One region of the Paenibacillus sp. FSL R5-0378 genome, then DNA from elsewhere that is predicted to be linked to it. Evidence: riboswitches for the same ligand, from Rfam matches in the RefSeq annotation. Region 1 holds a riboswitch; each other region holds the start of a gene.
The links. Region 1 has a riboswitch for cyclic di-AMP ahead of MKY74_RS11765 (alpha/beta fold hydrolase). Riboswitches for the same ligand answer to the same signal wherever they lie in the genome.

Region 1 (7,720 bases):
AGGGAGAAGCATACGTCCTGCAGGAACCGAGCTTTATCGTGACCAGGCCGGGCGAATACCACGCCTATGAATACGATCCGCAGCAGCCGGCGCGCCATCTGTTCATTCATTTCGGATTTCCGGAAAATGGCGGGACGGAGGCGGCGCTTCCGCTCCTTGCGCCCGGCGGGCCGAGCTGTATTCCGCTGGACGAGGAGCTTCCGGTCGGTATGATGAAGCAAATCATGCATATTGCCCATGCCCACACGGACCGGATGCAGAGCCGCGGGAGCTCGCTTCTATGGTCGCTGCTGACGGAAATCAGCGGCCACCTCTACGACGAGCCGCTGACGACGCCGGCCAACCGGATTCCTCCCCAAATCGTCAAGGCGCTCGATTATATCGACAAGCATTTGGGGGAGGCCATTTCGGTGGAAATGCTGGCGAGGCGGATCGGCTGGTCGCATGAGCATTTCTCCAGGTCTTTTGTGCAGTATATGGGCCGCACGCCGCGCGATGCGATCATTCAACGGCGGATCGAGCGCGCCTGCCAGCTCCTGCTGTACGAGGAGCACAGCATCAAGGAGGTCGCCTTTGCGGTCGGATTCTCGGATGAAAATTACTTCAGCAGGGTGTTCAAAGCCGTGAAGGGACTCACCGCCAGCCAGTACCGCAAAAAGTATTACAATCCGATGTACCGGGATTTGGTTCCGGTCAAGGAGTCGGAATCGCTGTATCCGGTCAACCGGATTCTGTATAACATCGGGGCTGGCGAAGGTTAAACATTCGCCTGGCTATAGAGGAGAGTGATGCGAATGAAGGAGAAGGTGAGGACAGCGGTGGTCGGTTACGGATTCGCCGCCAGGACGTTTCACTGCCCGGTCATCACGGCCGTACCGGAGCTGGAGCTGGCGATGATCGTCCAGCGCAGCGGCCATTCGTGCTTGCAGGCTTACCCGTCCGGGCTGTACAGGACGTCCGGGAAGCCTATGAGGATCCGGGCATCGACTTGATCGTCATTACGACGCCGAGCACGGCGCACTACTCGTTTGTCAAGGACGCCCTGCTGGCCGGCAAGCATGTCGTCGTGGAGAAGCCGTTCACGGCGACGACGGAGGAAGCGGACGAACTGATCGCGCTGGCCCAAAGTAAAGGGCTGGTGCTCAGCGTATTCCATAACCGCCGGTGGGACGGCGATTACCTTACGCTGCAGGAGGTTGTCCGCCGCGGTCTGGTCGGCCGGATTACCGAAGCGGAATTCCGCTGGGACCGGTTCAGCCCGAATGCTGATCCGAGCCGCTGGCGGGATGCGGGGGCCGAAGGGTCCGGGACGTTCTATGACCTGGGCGTCCACCTGATCGACCAGGCGCTGACGCTGTTCGGGCTTCCGGACAGCGTGCAGGCGGAGGTGCGGACGCAGCGGGAGCGGACGCTGGCCCCGGACTATTTTGACGTATCGCTGGGGTATCCGGATGGGCTGAAGGTGTCGGTAAAATCGACCCTGCTGGCCCGGGATCCGGCTCCGAGATACCGGTTGTACGGGACGGAGGGTTCGTTTGTCAAGTATGGAGAAGATCCTCAGGAAAATCTGCTGAAGGCCGGCAGGCTGCCGGGATCGCCCGGATGGGGCGAAGAGCCGCAGGAGATGTGGGGAAGCCTCGTGGCCAGCCGGGACGGCCTGCAGTTTACGGGGCGTCTGAAGACGATTCCGGGATGTTACGACGCCTATTACCGCAACGTGGCTGAGGCTATCCATGGGGTGTCAGAGCTTAACGTAAAGCCCGAGCAGGCCCGGATGGCGATCCGTGTCATCGAGCTGGGCATGCAGAGCCATGCTGAGCAGAGAAGGGTGCCATTTACCCCTTAACTACTTACGGAAAGAAGGAGATCAAGCTTGTTTCCTTTTAAATTGTCATTGAATACATCTACACTCCTGCCTTACGGACTCGGCGTCAAAGAGCAGGTCCGCGTGGCGGCGGAAGCAGGCTATGAGGGCATCGAGCTGTGGGTACGGGACATTGAAGCTTACCTTGCAGAGGGCGGCGAGCTGCAGGAGCTTAGACGGTATATCGAAGATCATGGACTGAAGGTGGCGAACGCCATCGCCTTCTGGGCTTGGGCCGACCGTGATCCTGAAGCGAGACAGCGCGGTTTCGAACAAGCGGAGAAGGAAATGGAGATGCTGGCGGAGCTGGGCTGTCTCGCGGCGGCGGCGCCCCCCTTCGGACAGGTTGACCACGTCACGCTGGACGAATTTGCCGCTTCCTTTGCCAAGCTGGCCGAGTCGGCCCGCCGGATCGGCATAGAGCCCTATCTTGAATTCTGGGGAAAAGCGGCCCGGCTGAACTGCCTAAAGGATGCGATTTACGTAGCTCAAGCCAGCGGGGTGGCGGACGCCAAAATTCTTATCGATCCGTTCCACATGTACACCGGCGGCAGCGAGCTTCGGGACCTTGAAGGCTTGGCTGGGAACCAGATCGGCATCGTCCATGTGAACGATTATCCGGCGGCGCCGTCCCGCTCCGAGATCCAGGATGCCCACCGGGTATTTCCGGGAGACGGCATCGCTCCGTCCGGAGCGCTCGCCAGAACGCTGGCGGATGCGGGATATGAGGGCTACCTGTCGCTGGAGCTGTTTATGGACAGCTACGGCGGGTTGACCGCCCTGGAGACCGCGAAGCTTGGCATCGCCAAGATCCGGGAGGCTTACAGCCTGTAATGTCCAGATCCATCGCGGGAGACAACCCCGTTAGCAAGCTGTCGCTGCTTGCGATTACGTGGCCGATTTTTGTGGAATCGGCCCTTCAAATGTTTCTCAGGACATCGGACACGTTCATGCTGAGCAAGGTGTCCGACGGCGCGGTTGCGGCGGTCGGTGTCGCGAACCAGATCATCATGTTTGCGGTGCTGATGTTCAATTTCGTGGCGCTCGGCTCCGCGGTGGTCATCTCGCAGTATTTGGGTGCCCGCAGGCAGCATGAAATCGGCCGGCTTGCCGGGTCCTCGCTGGCGCTGAACTTCCTGTTCGGCCTGGTCGTGAGCGTCATCGTCATGATGCTCAGCGGGCCGCTGCTGCGGATTTTCGACCTCGATCCTTCCCTGTTCGGGCAGGCGGAGAAGTATTTGCTCATCGCCGGGGGGGCCCTGGTCATTCAGGCGCTGCTGACCGCCGTCACGGCCATGATCCAGTCTCACGGATTAACCCGGCAGACGATGGTCGTCACGATCGGCATGAACGTACTGAATATTTTCGGGAATTACCTGTTTATTTACGGCCCCGGAGGCTTTCCGAAGCTGGGCGTCGTCGGGGTGGCGATATCCACCGCCTTTGCCCAGTGCGTCGGTCTGGCCGTCAATCTGGTGCTGCTACGCAAGGCGGCGGGCGTCTACATCCGCTGGAACGACCTGTTCGTGTGGAGCCGTGAGCATATCGGGAAGGTGCTTCGCGTCGGCGTGCCGTCCTCGGCCGTGTCCTTGTCGTACTCCGCCAACCAGTTTGTGACCACGGCCTTTATTTCGTCGCTTGGGGCCAGCGTGCTGGCAACGAAAATTTACACGCAGAACATCATGTTCTTCGTCATGATTCTGGCCGTCTCGCTGGGCCGGGGCGGGCAGATCATCGTCGGGCAGCTGGTCGGCGCGGGCCAGAGGGAAGAGGCCTACAAGCAGGTGATCCGGAATCTGATCCGCAGCGAGCTGATTACGCTGGCGGCCGTCGCCGTGCTGACGCTGTTCCGGCACCCGCTGATGAAGCTGTTCACGACCGACCCGGACATTATCGCGATGGGAGCGGCCTTGCTGCTGCTGAGCTTTCTGCTGGAGCCGGGGCGCAACTTCAACGTCATCCTGGAACGGTCGCTGCAGGCCGCCGGCGACGCCCGGTCCGCCATGATCGTGTCCATCACGGTGACCTGGCTCTTCAGTGTGCCGCTGACGTACCTGCTCGGCATTTATTGGGGATACGGCCTGTACGGCATCTGGGCGGCTTTTATCGCCGACGAATGGCTGCGGGGCATCCTGCTCTGGGTCCGCTGGAGGAGCAAGGCCTGGCAGCGAAAAGCGCTGGTGCAGCTTCGCAGCGAGGAGCAGGCGCTATAGCCGCCCGCGCAGGCAGCACAAAAGAACCGCCACTCGGGGATTATCCGGGGTGGCGGTTCTTTGTGCCAGCGCCGAACAGGGACAGATATGCCGAGGAGCGGCGGATCAAGGCGCGGGTATCCGTCGGGAACTCCGGGCCGAGCAGCGGGAGGCGGTTGACGGGAGCTTTCGCCTGGATTTCCGTATCAAGGTCAGCCGTCAGGCCGGAGATCGCAAGCGACGTTCCTCCCCGGATGCGCAGCGATGCTGCGGCTCCTTCGGCGTAAGCCGTACGGTTCAGCTTGAGAAGGCCGACATCAAGGGATCTTCCCATCTGTTCGGCTGTTGTGCGCGCGGTATGCTGCTCCAGGCGTGACCTGACATCAAGCAGCGCCATCAGCGCGAGCGGGTACTGATTGTGGCCCGGCTGCTTCAGAATGTTCATGGCCGTCGCGGTGATGGCCTCTTCCAGCGTCAGGCCGCAAATATAGCGCAGGCGGCAGCCCCACCGTACCAGATCGAAGGCTTGCTTGCCTGAGCACAGCAGGCCCTCGGCAAGCCCTTCCTCGCCGGAGTAAGGCAGCTTTAAAATGCCGATCCGGCAGTTTTCCAGCCAGCCCAGGCTGTGGTGCTGGTATCTTGGAAGAACGATTTCAAACAGTTCGATGGTGGGAATCAAAGCCCGGTTCATCGTGACATCCTCCTTGACTGTGATTTCATGGATACTCCCTGCCGTCTTGTTCCGGATCGTCACGGCCAGTAGGGTTCCATACATGTGTCCGATTGGTAAACTATCCGCATCATACGTCCAAGGGATATCTTTGGCAAGAAGACGAGGCGGATTTTTCGGATCAAAACCAGCATCTTTCCAGCGCAAAGTCCAAAATTCCGGCAAAAAGCCGCTTTTTTTCAGCCTAGCGGCTTCAGCCCTATATCGGCATTATATTCCTATCCAATGGGCGGGTTCAGCCATTTGAATGGCTTCCCGCCTTCAGTTATCCAGCAAAGCTAAGGAAAGCGGTAGGAAAGGCCGTAAAACAATGATTCCTACGGATTAGGACCCGTTTTCCCATCAGATCCCCAAATAAAGCAGGGAATCGTATCGTTTCCCTGCTTTACAGTTCGCCGTCCCAGGCGTATATTCATTTCATCATCCAATAGAGTAAGATTTGCGACTTGATAAACGCTGAATTTTCCGATGAAAAGCGGGGGAACCAATCGCAGTCCTCGCCCCACGGAGCTTTATGCTGGGGCTTGCGGCTTGCAGGGGTGAATCGGAGGCAGGATAATGCCTGTTTCCGTAGGGCTACTCTCACGGCCCGAATCCGTCAGCTAACCTCGTAAGCGTAGTTGAGAGCGGAGGAAACTGTGATTTGACGCATCAACACAGGGTATCTGCTCTGTGTTTTTCTGTGCGCTCATTTTGAAGGATGAAGCGTGTACATGAAATATGTCTATTCGCTGAATTTCCGCCGGAGGGCGGAAAGCGGGGGAACCGGTCGTGTCTGCAGCATCCGCTGCGGCCATATGGGGTGAATCTCGAAAGTGATGAGTAGGGCTACTCTTGGGCCCGAATCCGTCAGCTAACCACGCAAGCGTGTTAAGAGAGGCAGCTGTTATTCATGCAGATGGCAAGGCTTATTCGGCCTTGGAGTTGGAAGCATGGAAGAGTGTCCTCTTTCCGTTGCTTCTTTTTTGTTGTTTAAACAAGGAGAAGCATCGATTCCCAAGCGGGCGGCGCCCGCGATTTTGCACAAACAGAGAAAACAGGTTATTTGGGAGAGAGGAGAACATGAAGTGCCTCAGATACAAGTAAACGGAACCACGTTATATTACGAAATTCACGGCAGCGGCACGCCCATCGTGTTCATTCACGGGCATTTGTCGTCCCATCATATGTTTGAGCCCCAGGTCGAATATTTCAGCAAGCGGGCGAAGGTAATCGTGCTGGACCTCCGGGGTTACGGCAATTCGGGGAAGCTTGACGTGGAGGTCGGGCACATTATGGAAACCCAATGCAGCGATCTGTGCGAGCTGCTCAATAAGCTGCATATTTCGCAGGCGACGCTTGTCGGCTGTTCCAGCGGAAGCGTGCTCGCCCAGACGTTTGCCGCCCTTCATCCGGACCGGGTCAGCGCCCTGGTGCTCGTAGACAGCTACTTCGCGGGATGCTTCGGGAAAAAGAACCATTTGCTGAATATTTGCGAGGCGTGCAGCTGGCTGTCTTATTATTTGCCTGCGGAGTTTTTCCTCCGGTCGCTGCGGGTGACGTATAACCGGTGGAGACCGGTCTACAGCATCCTGCGCAAGGAGCTGTACCACAAGCGGCCGACAGAGTCAATCAAGCAGCGCATGGAGCTGCTGCGTATGGAGATGCCCGCCAATTTGGCGCGGCTGCCGATGCCTGTACTGTGCGTCGCAGGCAGCCAAAGCGAGTGGTTCGTCAAGCAAATGCAGCGGGCGGCCACCCTGTTCCGGCATGTGCAGCTGGCGACGATCGAGGATGCGATGTACCCGACCCATTTGTGCCAGCCCCATGCATTCAACCGCATGCTGCTGAACTTTTTGATGGACCAGCATATTTACCGGACCCGGGAAGCCTATGGAGGATAGTCCGTGGTCATGGGATTTGCCTCCTGGAAAGAAAATCGCATCTTGAATCGCACTGGCCCTAACCAAACGATCTACTCGCTATATTAGCTAATCAGTTAACCGCCCGATAAGAAGGCGGTTAACTGAGCTCTAGCGAGTATTCGTTTTTTCAATGAGACTGATTATATTAAAAAGGGAGGGATGAACCGTCCATCAATATCGGTGAACCCGTATTCCTGGGCAAGATCACCAACCTGTAGTACCCGTCCGTTTTTCAGTTTCACCTCATCATCCCCAGCTAGGGCTGACACCGCTCGCCCTACGTAGTACGGCGACTCCGTGTGTTTCAGAGCCTCAACCTCTTTCCAATGAGCTTCATCTGTACCGAAGTTCCTTAATACCAGTTCTGTTCTCATCCAGCCAGGGGAGACCGCTACCACGGTTATTTCAGTGTTTTTGAGATCATGAGCTAATCCGAGCGCTGAGCGGTTAATGGTATTCTTGGCGAGGTCGTAATAGAAAGTTCCTAAATACTTATCCTGATCCTGAAATGTGGTATGTACGATCAATCCAGAATCAGCTTCCAGCATAAGCGGGATCGCATAATGGTTTGTCGCTATTTGTGGGCGTACTCCATTCTGAAACATAGCATCCCACATGTTCAGCGGATATTCCCAGAATGGTTTGGATTGTAAATTCACTTCCAAGTCATGCAGTCCCCAGACGTTATTCACTAGGATATGGAGCCGTCCTTGTTCCTGTCGGATTCTCTCGATCAAAGCCTGTGTATCCTCATCACGGGTATGATCGCAACGACATGCGTACGCCTCTCCTCCATGACTTCGAATCTCCTCCACAGTTTCATCGATACTGCCTGGAAAACCGTGTGTAGTCGTCCCTCGTAAACTTCTTCCGGATACATAAACTACTGCTCCGGCTTTCCCGAGCTCAACGGCAATCCCACGTCCTGCTCCCCGGCTTCCTCCGGTTACGAGAGCGATTTTCCCAGCGAGTCTCTTCAAGTCCATCTACTCCTTCGCAGTTATTTATTTCATCATACTATGGTAATACG
Region 2 (7,720 bases), 660 kb from region 1:
TTGGCCCGTTTCGCAAGATAGAACGCGTATACCATGATGAACAGGACGAGGAACAAGGATGCGTAACGGTACATTGCCCCGTAAGTCGAGTATTGGGCGATCTGGCCCAAAATCATGGCTCCAACGGCGATGCCAAGGTCCAGCGAGTTGAAATACATACTGTTGGCGAGCCCCTGCTTTTGCGGAGGAACCTGCTGCAGCATCCAGGATTGAAGGGTCGGCTGAACCGTACCGAATCCGAGGCCGTAACACAAGGCAGCCAGGGCTAAAAATCCGGTGGTATGGGCATAAGACAGCAGCCATAGCCCTCCAATGAGCAGCACCGCCGACGGAATGAGCAGGGCGATATGTCCCTTGCGGTCGTAGATTTTGCCCGAGATGGGCCGAATCAGCACGACGGCGACCGCATTGAACAGAAAGAACAGCGATGCGTTCGCGAGGCTGGCCTCTTTTCCGAACAAATTAATAAAACTGAGCAGTCCGCCATAGGTAATGGACATCAGCAGGTTCATCAGGCTGGGCAGAAGGAGCGCTTTCGGAAAGCCCTGCTTCTGGGGCACCGCCGTAAATTCTTTTGGAATGGCCGGGGCGGCCGGCTTTACCTTTTTGGTCAGCGGAATGACCAGTGGGAAGATCAGGGCAATAACGATTAGCGTAGCGTATACCAGCGTGTCGAACCCTTTGTTCTCCAGAAGCGCCGTCCCGATAACAGGTCCAAGCGAAAGCGCGATGCTTGTCGACAGTCCGAAATAGCCCATGCCCTCGCCCAGCCTGCGGACCGGTATAATACCGGATGCCATCGTAGGCAGCGTCGTGCTGCCCATGCCGAAGCCCACGCCGAACACGATCCGCATCAGCAGCAGCAGCGCCATCGTGCCGCTCCACAGGTAACCGAAGGTGGCGAGCAGCGCTAAGGCAAGGCCGATATATAAGATTTGATTACGGATGCCTCTCTCCAAAGCTTTCGCGGAATACAGGCGCGCCACGATCGCTGCCAGCGAGAACAGGGTCGTAAACATGCTGACCATGAAGGCGCTGGCGTGAAAATGTTCTTTTACATAGCCGGACAGAGGGGATACGATCATTTGCAAATTTAAAAATAACAGCAGGTTGCACAGCGTAAGCATAATAAACTCACGTGTCCACAGTTTCTCTCGGGTGTCGTTCATAGGTGACTCCTACTCCATTAAAATTCGATCTATATTTTTATTGATTTGATCCATGATGCGGTTCAGTGACTCCAATTGCTCGTCCGTAATGCCGGCGATCAGCTCGTCATTAAGCTTCAGCTCCATCGGGATCGTTTCTTTCATCAGCTCCTGCACGGCTGGCGTGGCGTAGATTAAATAAGCCCGGCGGTCGGCCGGATCCGGCTTGCGCTGAATCAGTTCTTTCTTGTCCAGCACATCGAGAATGCGGGTGATGGAGGGCTGGTCTTTGCCGGAACGAAGCGCGAGTTCCTTCTGGTTAATCCCTTCCTGGAGGTGAACCTGGTACAGTACGGACCATTGCTCGGGTGTGATGCCGTAAGGTTTAAGCAGGCCTGCAAAAATAGAAGACATTCTGCGGGACATATTTCCGTATCGGAAACCGATCGTTTGGGACGAAGATGAGAAGCGGGTCAGGGAAAACACTCCTTCAAAATATAATTGTCATAACAATTATATGGATATGAACAAAGAACGTCAACGAAAAAAAGCTGCAGTGCGTTGACGATGATTTTGAAGAAGTGTTTGATTGGGGAAGAGACTGAAGATGTTGCAGCTACTGGTGAGTAGGTGTGTCCAATATGGACGAGTACTTGGGATACAGCCGCCGTATGCAGTCCGGGCAAATATCGTGCGTGAATTCGGTGTGGGCATGCTTTTGCAAAAAACTCTCGATGGAATTCCACAAGTCATCGTCATCGCGAATTCGTTTGCAGACAGCGCAGATGGGCAGCAATCCGCGTAGGGTGCGGATCTGGGATAAGGCGGTCATCAAGTCGTTCTCGAGCTGCTTGCTTCGGCTGATATCCGACAGGCAGACGATCATTCCCCGGGGTTCCTCCCTGGCGCCGTTCCGGAGCGGGAAAGCCTCGATTTGAAACCAGCGGGAGGGCTGGATGCAGCTCGACCGGAATTCGTTCCTGTAGTATGTAGAAATACCCTGCAAAACCGCCTGGAGTCTGTCCATGTCTTGTTCGTCTTCTCCCGAAAGGGCGTCGGCGATTTGCATAAAATTAATACCAACCCAGTTAAAGGATTGGGGGACGCCTTCGTCATATGCGCTTTGAATCCAGGCGTGGTTCACTGAAATGATAACTCCTCCGGCATCCACGACGGCAATACTTTGCCTCATGGCATGGATCAATTCATGATAAGAAATGTCGAGTGTGTGCAAAAGCGGTCGCTCCCTGTCTTGGTATTGGTCATAAGCGGGCCCGAATCGCGTTGGAAAGGTAATGTCAGATATGAAGTGAATGATTGCAGGGCGGTTGGATTAGAAAAGGGACTAATGATACAATAAGAGCCATAGGTATGGAAATTCCTAATATAAAGAATACTATACACGTTTTTGCGTCATATTGCAAGCATGAAATTACTTAAATGCGTCGTTTTTTTGCGACATGACTGGAAGGCGGTTTTTTATGCAATCCATTTACGGACGTATTGAGGCATTGATTAAGCAGAAGGGGATGACCAAAAAGTCGTTTTGCGAGCAGCTTAATATCAGCACGGGGAATTTCGGAGATTGGAAAAGGGGGAAGTCCACCCCGAGCACCAATAAATTGATCGAAATCTCGAGCTTTTTCGGCGTCAGCCTTGACTGGCTGATTCTGGGCAAGGAACCGGGGCCGTATATGGTGAAAGAGCAGCAGGATCCTTATTTGTGGGAAAACGGAAGGCAGTTAAACGAAATGCCGCTATCCGATCACGAGAAGGAGTTTATCAAGGAGTACATCAAGTTTGTGGAATACCGGAAGAACCAGTCCCGCGATCAGTAAGATGAAGGTCAAGTACATACATGGGAACAGAAAAGGCACTTCGCTGCGGCAGGGCAGAGCGGAGTGCCTTTGTGGTGTTGTTAAAGAGATCACGAGGCGATATGGGAGTCGTTCTCCTGGATATTGAAAAGGTCTGTGGGCAGGGAGTCTTTCTCCGCTGTCCATGCGCGCTCCATTTCAGCCGTCCATTTGCCGGCCAACGCTTTGGCGTCGTGAGGCGGAATGCTCAGCGAGCGGGCAGCGAGCTGGATGCATGTGCAGACCGCAGATTGCATATAGCCATAAACGGTGTGGTCGCGGCTGGACCCGAGCTGATAGTTGACATAGGCATGCGCCGTGGCCAGGCAGACGGGAGACAGTTCTTTCTGCGCGAGTTCGTCAAGAGCCTTCAGATTGAGCCAGGGGTACAGGGCCTGGGCCAGTTTCAAAAGTCTTCTGCCCCGTTGGCGCACCGCTTCATCATTTTCATGGGCAGCGATTCTTCCGAGGATGTACCGGTCAATCCGGGCGATCTGACGGATATCCCGTTGGTCGGCAGCTGCGTAAATCGCCAGAATGGCCGCGCCGTCTTGGCGGACCAAACGATTCATCATCGGATGAAGGATGAACCCTTCCAGCTCTTCCTGGCTCTGGATGCGCCCTTCTGCAATCCGGGTTTGGAGGTCGAACACATGGCTGAAGCCTCCGACCGACAAGTCGTTATCCAGCGTTTGCACGTAATCGAGCAGTTTGGTGCTTTTGTCGTTCAACGCGGTCACCTCCATTTTGTTGTGGTAATAAATATTACATGAATTGCGAAGTTAAATCATCGATCACTATTATTTGTAAGTTAATATTACATAAATATAATGATTTGTCAATGTTAGGGCGACTAAATCACTGTTTTTTTCGTTTTTTGTGTTATATAATATTACATGATTGGTGTTATAATGCATTTCCCTTTACAATTCGGATGATTTTGTGTATAATAAAAAAGTTCGCTAAATGAACTTTGGATATGCGGTAGTGGTGGAATGGCAGACACGCTATCTTGAGGGGGTAGTGGGCGTACGCCCGTGGAGGTTCGAGTCCTCTCTACCGCATCTATGAACACAGAAAGAAGCTTCCTTGGAGAAATCCAGGGAAGCTTTTTTTGTTGCTTAATGCATTTTCGTATATTTTGGGTTCCCGCAAAGCAAGTGAATTTCGGATCGCAGCAAGTAGCGTTATTTTGTAGAGCTGATTTGCCTATTCGCTTTTTCCGGATGCAAGCAGCTTGCGAATGTCGTTTTCGATTTTGTCCGGTGTCGTTTTGGGCGCGTAACGCTTGATGACCCTGCCCTTGGAGTCGACCAGGAACTTGGTAAAGTTCCACTTGACCGCTTTCGATCCGAGCACGCCCGGCGCTTCCCGGGTCAGGTATTGAAACAGTGGGTGGGCGTTGCTGCCCTTGACGTCGATCTTCTCAAACATCGGGAACGTGACCCCGTAATTCATCTGGCAGAATTCGCCGATCTCCTCGCTGGTACCGGGCTCCTGATTGGCAAACTGGTTGCTCGGAAAACCGAGAATTTGAAAATGATGGTCGCCGAACTCGTCGTACAGCTCCTGCAGCCCGCGAAACTGCGGCGTAAATCCGCATTTGCTGGCCGTGTTCACGATCAGCAGCACGTCACCTTCATATTCCTTTAACGATACCTCTTTACCGCGCAGCGTGTTCACTTGAAAATCATAGACGCTCACTGCCATCCTCCTCCTTTTGTGCTGCTATGAATCATCATCCAGCCGAATCATTTACCAAGCACACAATTTAATTTTAAACGATTGAACTGTAATGTCAATGCGGATATTCCTGCGAGCCAGTGTCCCTTAATGACCTGGATTCCATAAATGCGCCAAATCGGGAGCATGGAAGAGGTAGAAGTCAAAAAGCCAAAATGTAAGCGCTAATAAGGTCCTGAATGTTCCAAAATTCGCGGTTCATGATTTTTAGACTGCCTTTACAGCTTGGAAGGAGCGGGTGTATGATTCAGAGCGTATTCAATACAGTTTCCATTACTAATCGCTGAGTTTCCGCAAAAAAGCGCGGAAATCGGGGGAACCAAACGCGTGCCATGGAGCAGCGAACCGGTGTGAGAGTCGGGGGTCTGCTGCCAGCCGCAGGGGTGAATCCCGGCTACGGATGCCATGGATCCGGCCGGGTAGAGCGACTCTCACCGCTCGAATCCGTCAGCTAACCTCGTAAGCGTCGTTTGAGAGAGGAATGATGAAACTTGCGACCCGAATAAACTTTCGGATCACAGGGGGATCAGCTGGCCTCTGTGTTTTTTTTTACCCTTTTTTAGCTTACTGGAACAAAAGAGAGCATTCATCACAATCACATACACTTATCAATAACGCTTAATTTCGGCCGGAAACGGCCGGGAGCGGGGGAACCACAGCGGCCGCCTGGAATGGAAGCCGCCGGGGTGAATCTTTCCGGTACGGTAAGTACCGGAAGGTAGGGCGACTCTCACGCCCGAATCCGACAGCTAACCTCGTCAGCGTAACGGGAGAGAGACAGCACTTGTCGTGCGCATTTTGAATATAGGACGATCCTTCATATTCGTCCACATTCAAGAAGCCGCGGGAAAGGTCCTTCTTTCCCTGCGGCTTCTTTTGCGTATTCGCGGCTGCCGCACAGGAGGAGCCTTTGAAATGGACAACGTCGTCATCGTGACCGCGCCGAACGAGGCGGGACGCAATTTTATCAAGCTGCTGATGTATTGGAAGAGGCCCTTTGCCGTTCTGACCAACAGTGCCCGGGAGGAACGCCTCTTGAGAAAAATGGGGGTGCAGCGGATCATCCGGCTGAATACGAATCACGCGGAGGATTGGGTGGTGCCCGAAATGGAGGTCGGCAAAATCTTTCTTTTTGAAAGCAGCCTCAACCTGACCTGCCGCTATTTGCAGATCTGCCGTCCCTGGACGTCGGAACCGGTATATGTCATTACGCAGAGGGGCAGCTCACCCGGCATTTACCGGGGGCTTGGTGCAGATCACATCATTTATACCTTAAACGGCGAAGTCGGATTTTTACTGAAATAAAGATGATTCTAACCATGCAAAGGAGAGACCGGAAACGATGATGGATGTATATATGATACTTGCGCTCGCTGCCACCTTTGGCGTGTTCTTGTTATTTTTTCATTGGTGCGGCCAAGTGGTGGAAGAAGGGGGCAAAGACCAATGATTGTCGTTGGGGCATTCGCCGTGCTTGTCTTTATCTATTTGGTTTACGCCTTGATCCATCCGGAAAAATTTTGACCGGTATTTTAAATCTGTAAGCCTCAAGGGGCCAAAGCAGAACATGCTCGTAAGAGGGGGAAGCCAGCCTTGGATATTTTGCAAATTTGTATCGTCATTTTCGTGCTCCTGCTGCTCGTGAAGCCGGTAGGCACTTACGTATATCATATATTCTCCAATGAACCGAACCGGACGGACCGGATTTTCGGCGGCGTGGAAAGAGTTTTATACCGGATCATCGGGCTGAAGCAGCGGGGCAGCATGAATTGGAAAAAGTACGCGCTCAGCATGATCGCAACCAATATCTTTCTGGTAGCGATCAGCTATATATTGCTGCGAACGATGGGCGCCCTTCCGGGCAACCCGAACGGCATCGGCAATATGGAGGCGAGCCTGTCCTTCAACACGGTCATCAGCTTTATGACGAACACGAACCTCCAGCATTACAGCGGAGAGAGCGGCATGTCTTATTTTGGCCAAATGATCGTCATCACGATGATGATGTTTACCTCGGCAGCCTCGGGCCTGGCTATCGCGATTGCTTTTATGCGCGGCATCACCCGCAGGGGTGAGGGGCTCGGGAACTTCTTCGAGGATTTTATCAAGGCGCATGTCCGCCTGTTCGTGCCGCTTGCCCTCATCGTAACCCTGGTGCTGGTCGGGCTCAAAGTGCCGCAGACGCTGGAGCCGATGCGGGCCGTGCAAACGCTGGGAGGCGGCGTGCAGCAGATTCCGCTGGGTCCTGTAGCCTCGCTGGAATCGATCAAGCACCTCGGAACGAACGGGGGAGGCTTCTTCGGTGTCAACTCGGCCCATCCGTTCGAGAACCCAAGCCCGCTGACCAACGTGATCGAAATTCTCAGCATGTGGACAATTTCGGCGTCACTGCCTTACACGTTCGGACGGTTCGCCCGGAACAAGAAGCAGGGCTGGATGATTTTCAGCGTCATGATGACGCTGTTCGTAGCGTTCCTGTGCCTGACGTATTTCTCGGAAAAAGCCGGCAACCCGCTGATCAACCAATTGGGAATCAACAGCTCGGCCGGCAGCATGGAAGGCAAGGAGGTGCGCTTTGGCATCGCGCAGTCCGCGTTGTTCACAACCGTCACCACCGCCGCAACGACGGGGTCGGTCAACAACATGCATGATACGCTGACGCCGCTGGGAGGACTTGCGCCCTTGGCCGAAATGATGCTGAACGTCGTGTTCGGCGGCAAGGGGGTCGGTTTCGTCAATATGATCATGTATGCAATCCTCGGCGTATTTATCTGCGGCCTGATGGTTGGCCGGACGCCGGAATTTCTGGGCCGGAAGATCGAAGCCCGGGAGATGAAGCTGATCGCGGTGGCGATTCTGATGCATCCCTTCATTATTCTTGCTCCGACGGCGATTTCGTTTATGACGCACCTGGGTACCGACGCCTTCTCCAATCCTTCGTATCACAGCTTGAGCCAGTCGCTCTATGAGTTC
Region 3 (7,720 bases), 2.8 Mb from region 1:
GGCGAGCTGTCCACCGGCCGGGTAGATTTTGTCATTTCTGGCCTTACACCAAACGAAGAACGCAAGAAACAAATCGATTTTTCGAACAACTACTATAAGGCAGAGCAGGCCGTTGTCGTCAGAGAGGCTGACAAAGACAAATACAGCACGATGAAAGCTCTGGAAGGAGCTTCGCTCGGCATTCAGAAGGGTTCGATCCAGGAGGACATTGCCAAGACGATTCCGGGGGCGAAGATCACCGGCCTGGGCAAAATTTCCGACATTGTGCTTCAGCTGAATTCGAGCCGCGTGGATGCCTCCATCATGGAGAAACCGGTTGCCGAAGCATACATCAAGAACGTCAAAGGTTTGGTAATTGCGGATGCGGTTCCTGATTATAAGGAAGACGGCTACGCGATCGGGATCAAAAAAGGCAACACCGAGCTCGTGAACCAAATCAATAAAACGCTGGACCGTCTGAAATCCGAAAACAAGATTGAGCAGTACGTCGCCGAAGCGAGCGATTTGGCTGCACAGAAATAGAGGTTAAGCTGTCTGTTCTCATTTTATACATCGGATAAAATAGCGAAGCGAATTCGCTATTTTTTCTGTTCAATGATGGGTACCTTGTTTCAAATATGTCCCGATCTGTTGTATACAGGGAAAGGATGGGACAGGCAGGTATGATGACAAAGGAGGTTCTTGGGTCTTTATGAATATGTTCTCCGTTTTTTGGGATTACCGGACGTATTTTGCGACAGGTATCCAGTATACACTGCTCCTGGCGGCCATCGGCGTCTTCTGCGGCTTCGTGCTGGGCATTCTTATATCCTTGATGCGGATGTCCCGCTTTTGGCTGCCGAAGCTAATCGGTTCGGTATGGGTGGAAGTTCTCCGCGGTACCCCGATGGTTGTTCAGCTGTTTATTATTCACTACGGCCTCGTGGCCTTCGGGGTCAAATTTACGCCGATCGAGTCCGGTGCAATTACGCTGTCCATTAACAGCTCCGCGTACCTTGCGGAAGTGTTCCGTGCCGGAATCCAGGGGGTGGACCGTGGCCAGTCGGAAGCGGCCCGTTCCCTCGGAATGACGCGCAGCATGACGATGCGGTACATCGTGCTGCCCCAAGCTGTTAAAAGCGTGCTGCCGGCCATCGGCAATGAGTTTATTACGATTATCAAGGAATCATCCATCGTATCGTTTATCGGCGTCACCGACTTGATGTACCAGTCGGGGGCTATCCAAGGGATTACGTATGATTACCTCAGTCCGCTGCTGGTCATTGCGGCCATCTACTTCATTATGACGTTTACCCTGTCCAAGCTGCTAGGGGTATTCGAAAGGAGGCTGAATACCGATGATCAGCGTTAAAGATCTGCGCAAATCGTTCGGCAAGCTGGAGATTCTGAAAGGGATCGACATCGACATCGCCAAAGGCGAGGTCGTCGTCGTGATCGGCCCCAGCGGCTCGGGGAAAAGTACCTTTCTCCGCTGCCTGAATCTGCTCGAAACGCCAACAGGGGGGCAGATCACGTTTGAAGGCGAGCCGATTACGGACAAACGCCACAACATCAATGCCACCCGCGAAAAAATGGGCATGGTGTTCCAGCATTTCAATCTGTTCCCGCATAAATCGGTGCTGCAGAACCTCATGCTAGCCCCGGTTAAGGTGAAAAAGCAGCCGCCGGCCGAGGCGGAACGGATTGCCCTTGACCTGCTGCGCACGGTCGGATTATCCGACAAGAAGGATGCGTATCCGTCCCAGCTGTCAGGCGGGCAGAAGCAGCGGATCGCCATCGCGCGGGCGCTGGCCATGCAGCCCCACGTCATGCTCTTTGACGAGCCGACTTCGGCCCTGGACCCCGAAATGGTCGGCGAAGTGCTGGAGGTCATGAAGAAGCTTGCGGAGGGCGGCATGACGATGGTCATCGTAACCCATGAAATGGGGTTTGCCCGGGAAGTCGGCGACCGGATCGTCTTTATGGACGGCGGACAAATCGTCGAGCAGGGGACGCCTGCGGAAGTGTTCGGTAACCCACAAAACAGCCGCACGAAAGATTTTCTGAGCAAGGTTCTTTGACAAAGTGCCTGCATATAAAAATGATAAAGCCCTGGACGAGAATATTACTCATCCAGGGCTTTTTATGTACCTTTTCATGAATAAATTGTTAAAATGAATGAGGATTTTGTAACTATTTTAAAAGGAATTGAGCTGCTGCTCCCTTGCTTAAGTCAGCTAACAACCCTAAATAAAGCCTGATAATTCAAGACTTTTGGATTGGTAACATTTTCATGCGCACAGGTTACAAAATTGTGATATATTTGTTGAGCCGAAACTTTTCTAAGGTAAAGTGCGGGGGATGTAATTTGTGTACATAGTACGCTTGGGGTGAATCGCACCAATAGGGCGTAGGGTTGTCTCCTCAATCCGAATCCGACAGCTAACTTCGCAGGCATCACGACTTAAGGAGGAACCATGAAAAGATTTAAAGGAATCAAGACACTTGCAGCCATCATCGGCATTTCTCTGGCGGTACAAGCGGTACCCACGTTTGCGGACTCGGTCCATGTAGCGAAGGATGGAGACACCTTCTATACATTATCTAAACAATATGGCGTTAATTTGAATCAGCTGATGAATGCAAATCCGAGCGTAGAAGCAACCAATATTTATCCAGGCCTGAAATTAAACGTTCCCGGAGCAAGCACAGCCAAGGCATTTGCCGCAGAGGACAACGGCTCCATCATCACAGCAGCTTCCCTGAACGTCAACGGCGATGACAAAGTCGTGGAAGCATGGGGTAAAACCTTCAATTACTCCAAAACGCTGGACGTCCGAGCTACGGCTTATTCATCTGCCGCTAGCGAAAACGGCAAGTGGGGAGCAGTGGACTACTTCGGCAACCCGCTGAAGCTGGGAACGATCGCGGTTGACCCTTCCGTTATCCCGTTGGGAACGAAAGTGCTGGTTACCGGTCACAGCTTCCAAGGCCTTCCGAAGAAAGCCTTCGTAGCGACAGCTAAGGATACCGGCAGTGCGATTAAGGGGAAACGCATCGACATTTTCGTGCCGGGCAGCCCGGAAAGCGTTAGTGCCTTCGGGTTCCAGGACGTTGAGCTGTACTTCATTAAATAGTCAATGCTATTCATAATAACACGGAAAAACCGGCTTTTGTACTCAAGCCGGTTTTTTTTGTACGCTCAGCGCGTTACTTGTCTTTTGGAACGTGAAGTAACCTCGGCAGCGTGACGAATGAATAGCCTTTATTTTTCAAAGTCTGAATAATGTCCGGAAGGGCATCGATCGTACCGCTGAGATTGGACGTGGTTCCGCCTCCCGCATGCTGAAGAATGATCGAGCCTTGCCCAACGGTGGACAGCACGTTGCGCTTGACCGCTTCCTTGCTGATTCCTTTCCAATCCAGCGAATCGACGTTCCAGTTTACGATTTTGTAGCCCTGCTGCTTGGCCCAGCGCAGTTGGCGTTCCGTGATGTCTCCATAAGGCGGCCTGATCAGCTTGGGCTTATAGCCGACGATGCCGTAAAGCGTGTTCTCCGTCCGCTTAATCTCGGCTACATATTCGTCCATCTCCAATTTGTGAAACACGGGATGATTATAGGAGTGGTTTCCGATCACATGTCCTTCACGGACAATGCGCTCGACCAGCTCGGGATGCTTCTTCGCCCGGCTGCCCATCACAAAAAAGGTGGCTTTAATATGATGGGCTTTGAGCACATCCAGGATCTGAGGAGTAAACCTGGGATCCGGCACGTCATCAAAGGTTAGGGCCACCTCTTTGACGCGCGGACCGTGAATTTTGAACGTTTCGGGATATTTTTTGATCAGCTGGCCTAGCGTAAGGATCTGCTGTTCCTTCCGCTTTTCTTTCGCCTCCCGGCTGCTGGTTTCCCGTGCAGGTTCGGAACCTGACGAATGTTCCGGGGGTTCACCGCCTTGAGCGGCGGCTGCCGGCCACCCGGACTGCCAAGGACAGATCAACAACAAGATCAGCAGGGAAGACAGCAATGTGCATAACAGCTTCTTTTTCATCCGTCTCGACTCCTTTCCACCGCGGACAAACAGCGAAAGCATGATTTATCCTTGTTATGTCCATAAGTTGATGCAATTATGTTGCTTTAAATCAGTTGCTGGGCCACATTTTCATATCGTTCGGCAAAGCGTGTATAATAGAACTGATGGATTACGGTCGCTGTTCGTTGGCCGTAACCGCGAGGTATGGACGATTGAACGGCGGCGCTGCAATCATATAACCCTGTTGTCATATAGGCTTAATCACATACAACATAAAGGAGACACGAAGCAATGGCAGATCTATTTACACCTTATGTACTTAAAGGATTATCTCTGAAAAACCGGATTGTTATGCCTCCGATGTGCCAATATTCGGTACAGGCTGAGGACGGGATCCCTAACAATTGGCATTATGTCCATTATGTATCCCGCGCAGTCGGCGGAGCCGGATTGATTATCGTAGAGATGACGGGGGTTCACCCGGACGGACGGATTACGAACCGGGATACGGGAATATGGGATGACGGGCAGATCCCTGCTTACCGCAAAATCGTCGACGAAGTGCACGCCCATGGCGCAAGGATCGGCATCCAGTTGGGCCATGCCGGCCGCAAGGCGGAGGACGCGAACCCGCCCGTAGCCCCATCGGCCATCCGTTTTGACGAGAAATATAAAATTCCGAGGGCTTTGTCCACCGAAGAGGCCCAGAGTCTGGTTACCGCCTATGGGGAAGCGGCCCGGCGCGCGGTGGAAGCCGGCTTTGATACCGTCGAGATACACGGCGCTCACGGCTATTTAATCCATCAGTTCCATTCTCCGCTGACCAACCGAAGAGACGATGCGTATGGAAAAGACCTGGCGTTGTTCGGAGAAGAAGTTGTTAAAGCCGTCAAGAAGGCGGTCCCTGAAGACATGCCTGTTCTGATGAGAGTGTCAGCCAAGGAGTACGTGGACGGCGGTTATGACGTCGATTACTGCGCGGAAATCTGCCAACGATACCGGGATGCGGGCGTGGACGTATTCCATATTTCCTCCGGCGGTGAAGGTCATATCGGATCGAACGGCGGACCGAAGGCCGGCTCGGGGTACCAGGTGGAATTGGCGGAGCAAATGAAGGCAAAGCTGGATGTACCGGTAATCGCTGTCGGCCGCTTGGAAAATTACGAGGAAGCGCAGCAGGTGGTGCTGGAAGGAAAGGCGGATCTGGTCGCAGTCGGCAGAGGCATGCTGAAGGATCCTTATTGGGCGCTTCATGCGGCCCAAGAGTTGAACGGAGAACAGAAGATCCCGAAACAGTACTTGCGCGCTTTTTAACTTAGGCATTGCGGAAATAAGCTAATCAAGCATTCACAACAAAACGCTGGAGTCAGATCCGTAGGATCGGCTCCCGCGTTTTTTAAACGGTAAACATACCCTTGAATGAAGGCTCCTTACTGCTATATTATGGAAGATGAACAAACGCCGAAAAAATTTTGGCGATTTTTGAAACGGTCCTAAAACTGCTGCGTAAAAGAGTATCAAGAAGAACACATTAACCTTTCAGGAGGAACAAGAAACCATGGCTATTTTCAAAAGACTGCGCGATTTAACAATGTCCAATATTAATGCGATTATTGATAAGGCAGAAGACCCGATCAAGATGACGGACCAATACATCCGCGATATGACCGAAGATTTGGAAGACGCGGAGAAGGCTGTAGCCGCTCAAATCGCCATCGAGAAAAAATTCAAGCAGCTGTACGAAGAGCAGCAGGCGCTCGTTGAGAAGCGTACCCAGCAGGCACACACCGCAGCCCAGGCACAGAACATTGAGCTGGCCCGCCGTGCGCTGGAAGAGAAAAAATCGGCTGAGCAGAAAATGAACGAATACAAAGCAAGCTACGACCAGAACAAGGCTTCGGCCGACAATCTCCGTGCCAAGCTTGAGGAAATGCGCAAGCAGCTCACCGAAATGAAGAACAAAAGAGAGACGCTGGTAGCCCGCTATAATGCGGCCAAAGCGCAAACCGAAATCAACAAGGCGATGAACGGCTTCAGCACCGATTCTGCGACGAACGGCATGAAGCGGATGGAAGAGAAGATGCTGCAGATGGAGGCGCAAGCCGAGGCCAGCAACGAAATGTCCGCCAAAGGCAAATCGCTCGACGATGAGTTCGAACAGCTCGGCAAGGACAAAGAAGTTGAAGATGAGCTGGCAGCGCTCATGAAGCAGTACGAGAACAAATAATCTGCCATAAACCGGGTATGATGAATAGCGAAGGGGAACATTTGTCATATTTCTCCTTCGCTTTTATTATGTATGAGTGAGACGTTGAGAAGATGTGGAGGCTAAGGTAGATGGATTTTAATATCATTAAAGGGATTCTGGTATGGACAGGTTCCGGGGCGATCCTGCTCTTTATTTTGATGTTTGTGGATTCGCTGTTTACCAAGTACAAAGATTTTGAAGAAGTGAAGGCAGGCAACATGGCGGTCACCTCGCGCCTGGTCATCAAGCTGCTGTCCCAGGGTTACATTCTGTCCGTTTCGATTCGGACCTCGAATAACCTGCTGGAAGCGCTTGTCGTATCGATCGTCTCCTTCTTGATCTTACTCGTGCTGGAAGCGATCGTGCGCGTCTTGATGAGATGGTGGGCAAAGCTTGACCTGGATACAGGTACACAGCAGGGCAAAGTGGGTTACGGCCTGTTTGCCGGTACGATCCATTTGGTGGGCGCCCTCATCATTACCGCCTGCCTGTAGCACGACCCCAATATATATTAAAGTTTGATTACCTAAGGAGTTATAGCATATGAGTGTATTTAAAAGAATAGGCAACCTGTTTGCCAAGCCGGAACCGCCGAAACCGGAGAAAAGCATGCTGGCGCTGATGCCGGGAGATATTTGCGAGGTATCGCTGGTCACGTACGAAGTCATCGGACGCGTGCACAACCGCGGAAGAAACGCCGTTCTGCTCACGCTCCGGGACGGGAACACGATCGCTTACCTTCATATTGAAGAGCGCGAGACCGTGGAGTATGAATTGTACGCTCCGATCGACGGCCGGCTTGACAATCCTGCAGAAGTACCGACCGAGATCGACCTGGACGACCGGGTTTACTATATGGAAGAAGAATACATCGGTCATGTGTTGATTCAAGGCAAAACCCCGTTTACGCAAGGGGGAGAGCAGCATGTATGGCAGTACCAATCCGACGATTACCATCTGCTGCGGATCGAGTGGCAGAACGGACGCTTTATGCTGTATGAAGGAGAGAAAGTAATCCCAGGTGATGTGAAAGTCATCCGGGCCAATTAGAGGTGGGGCACATGATGGGTAAGAAGAGAAGCAGGTTTCTCGGCCTGAAGCTTCTGCTTGTCGCCAGCCTTGTGCTGTCTCTGCTGACCGGATGCGGCATCGGCTCGCCAAACGTCAAGGAGACCTATCCGCTGGAGTCGGTGAACCGTGACGGTAACGCTACGTCGTATGTGTACAGGGCCGCAGACAAGACGGTTCCCGAGGTTGCGAAGGAGCTGACGGACGAGAAGAAGCCCGACCAGATGTCGCCGGAAGATGCCGACCGGATGTTCCTGGTGTACGGTAACGAATGGTACCATCTGCAGAAAGATACCGCCAAGCCAAGCGATACGCTGATCGAAATCGACTCGCAGCAGTATGTGCAGCGGAATTACGATTCAAGCTTTCTCCAGGGCTATCTGACGGCCG

Region 2: linked by a shared signal. The riboswitch ahead of MKY74_RS08505 (hypothetical protein) and the one ahead of MKY74_RS11765 (alpha/beta fold hydrolase) in region 1 are both predicted to bind cyclic di-AMP.
Region 3: linked by a shared signal. The riboswitch ahead of MKY74_RS24290 (3D domain-containing protein) and the one ahead of MKY74_RS11765 (alpha/beta fold hydrolase) in region 1 are both predicted to bind cyclic di-AMP.

Annotation. Positions count from the first base shown of each region.
Region 1 is NZ_JBBPAY010000001.1:2,490,361-2,498,080, forward strand. It holds gene MKY74_RS11735 (AraC family transcriptional regulator) at 1-761, shown strand, start outside; gene MKY74_RS11740 (hypothetical protein) at 795-992, shown strand; gene MKY74_RS11745 (Gfo/Idh/MocA family oxidoreductase) at 920-1,846, shown strand; gene MKY74_RS11750 (sugar phosphate isomerase/epimerase family protein) at 1,874-2,698, shown strand; gene MKY74_RS11755 (MATE family efflux transporter) at 2,698-4,077, shown strand; gene MKY74_RS11760 (hypothetical protein) at 4,118-4,747, opposite strand; cyclic di-AMP (ydaO/yuaA leader) riboswitch at 5,231-5,418, shown strand; cyclic di-AMP (ydaO/yuaA leader) riboswitch at 5,506-5,670, shown strand; gene MKY74_RS11765 (alpha/beta fold hydrolase) at 5,854-6,669, shown strand; gene MKY74_RS11770 (SDR family NAD(P)-dependent oxidoreductase) at 6,831-7,670, opposite strand.
Region 2 is NZ_JBBPAY010000001.1:1,833,084-1,840,803, forward strand. It holds gene MKY74_RS08470 (MFS transporter) at 1-1,169, opposite strand, end outside; gene MKY74_RS08475 (MarR family winged helix-turn-helix transcriptional regulator) at 1,179-1,562, opposite strand; gene MKY74_RS08480 (PAS domain-containing protein) at 1,765-2,382, opposite strand; gene MKY74_RS08485 (helix-turn-helix domain-containing protein) at 2,630-2,986, shown strand; gene MKY74_RS08490 (urease accessory protein UreF) at 3,076-3,735, opposite strand; tRNA gene MKY74_RS08495 (tRNA-Leu) at 3,986-4,068, shown strand; gene MKY74_RS08500 (glutathione peroxidase) at 4,214-4,708, opposite strand; cyclic di-AMP (ydaO/yuaA leader) riboswitch at 5,019-5,229, shown strand; cyclic di-AMP (ydaO/yuaA leader) riboswitch at 5,353-5,525, shown strand; gene MKY74_RS08505 (hypothetical protein) at 5,663-6,052, shown strand; gene kdpF (K(+)-transporting ATPase subunit F) at 6,194-6,271, shown strand; gene kdpA (potassium-transporting ATPase subunit KdpA) at 6,341-7,720, shown strand, end outside.
Region 3 is NZ_JBBPAY010000001.1:5,252,444-5,260,163, reverse strand. It holds gene MKY74_RS24305 (transporter substrate-binding domain-containing protein) at 1-522, shown strand, start outside; gene MKY74_RS24300 (amino acid ABC transporter permease) at 692-1,351, shown strand; gene MKY74_RS24295 (amino acid ABC transporter ATP-binding protein) at 1,338-2,060, shown strand; cyclic di-AMP (ydaO/yuaA leader) riboswitch at 2,299-2,453, shown strand; gene MKY74_RS24290 (3D domain-containing protein) at 2,457-3,116, shown strand; gene MKY74_RS24285 (polysaccharide deacetylase family protein) at 3,190-4,032, opposite strand; gene MKY74_RS24280 (NADH:flavin oxidoreductase/NADH oxidase) at 4,306-5,328, shown strand; gene MKY74_RS24275 (PspA/IM30 family protein) at 5,573-6,241, shown strand; gene MKY74_RS24270 (DUF350 domain-containing protein) at 6,352-6,756, shown strand; gene MKY74_RS24265 (DUF4178 domain-containing protein) at 6,806-7,312, shown strand; gene MKY74_RS24260 (DUF4247 domain-containing protein) at 7,327-7,720, shown strand, end outside.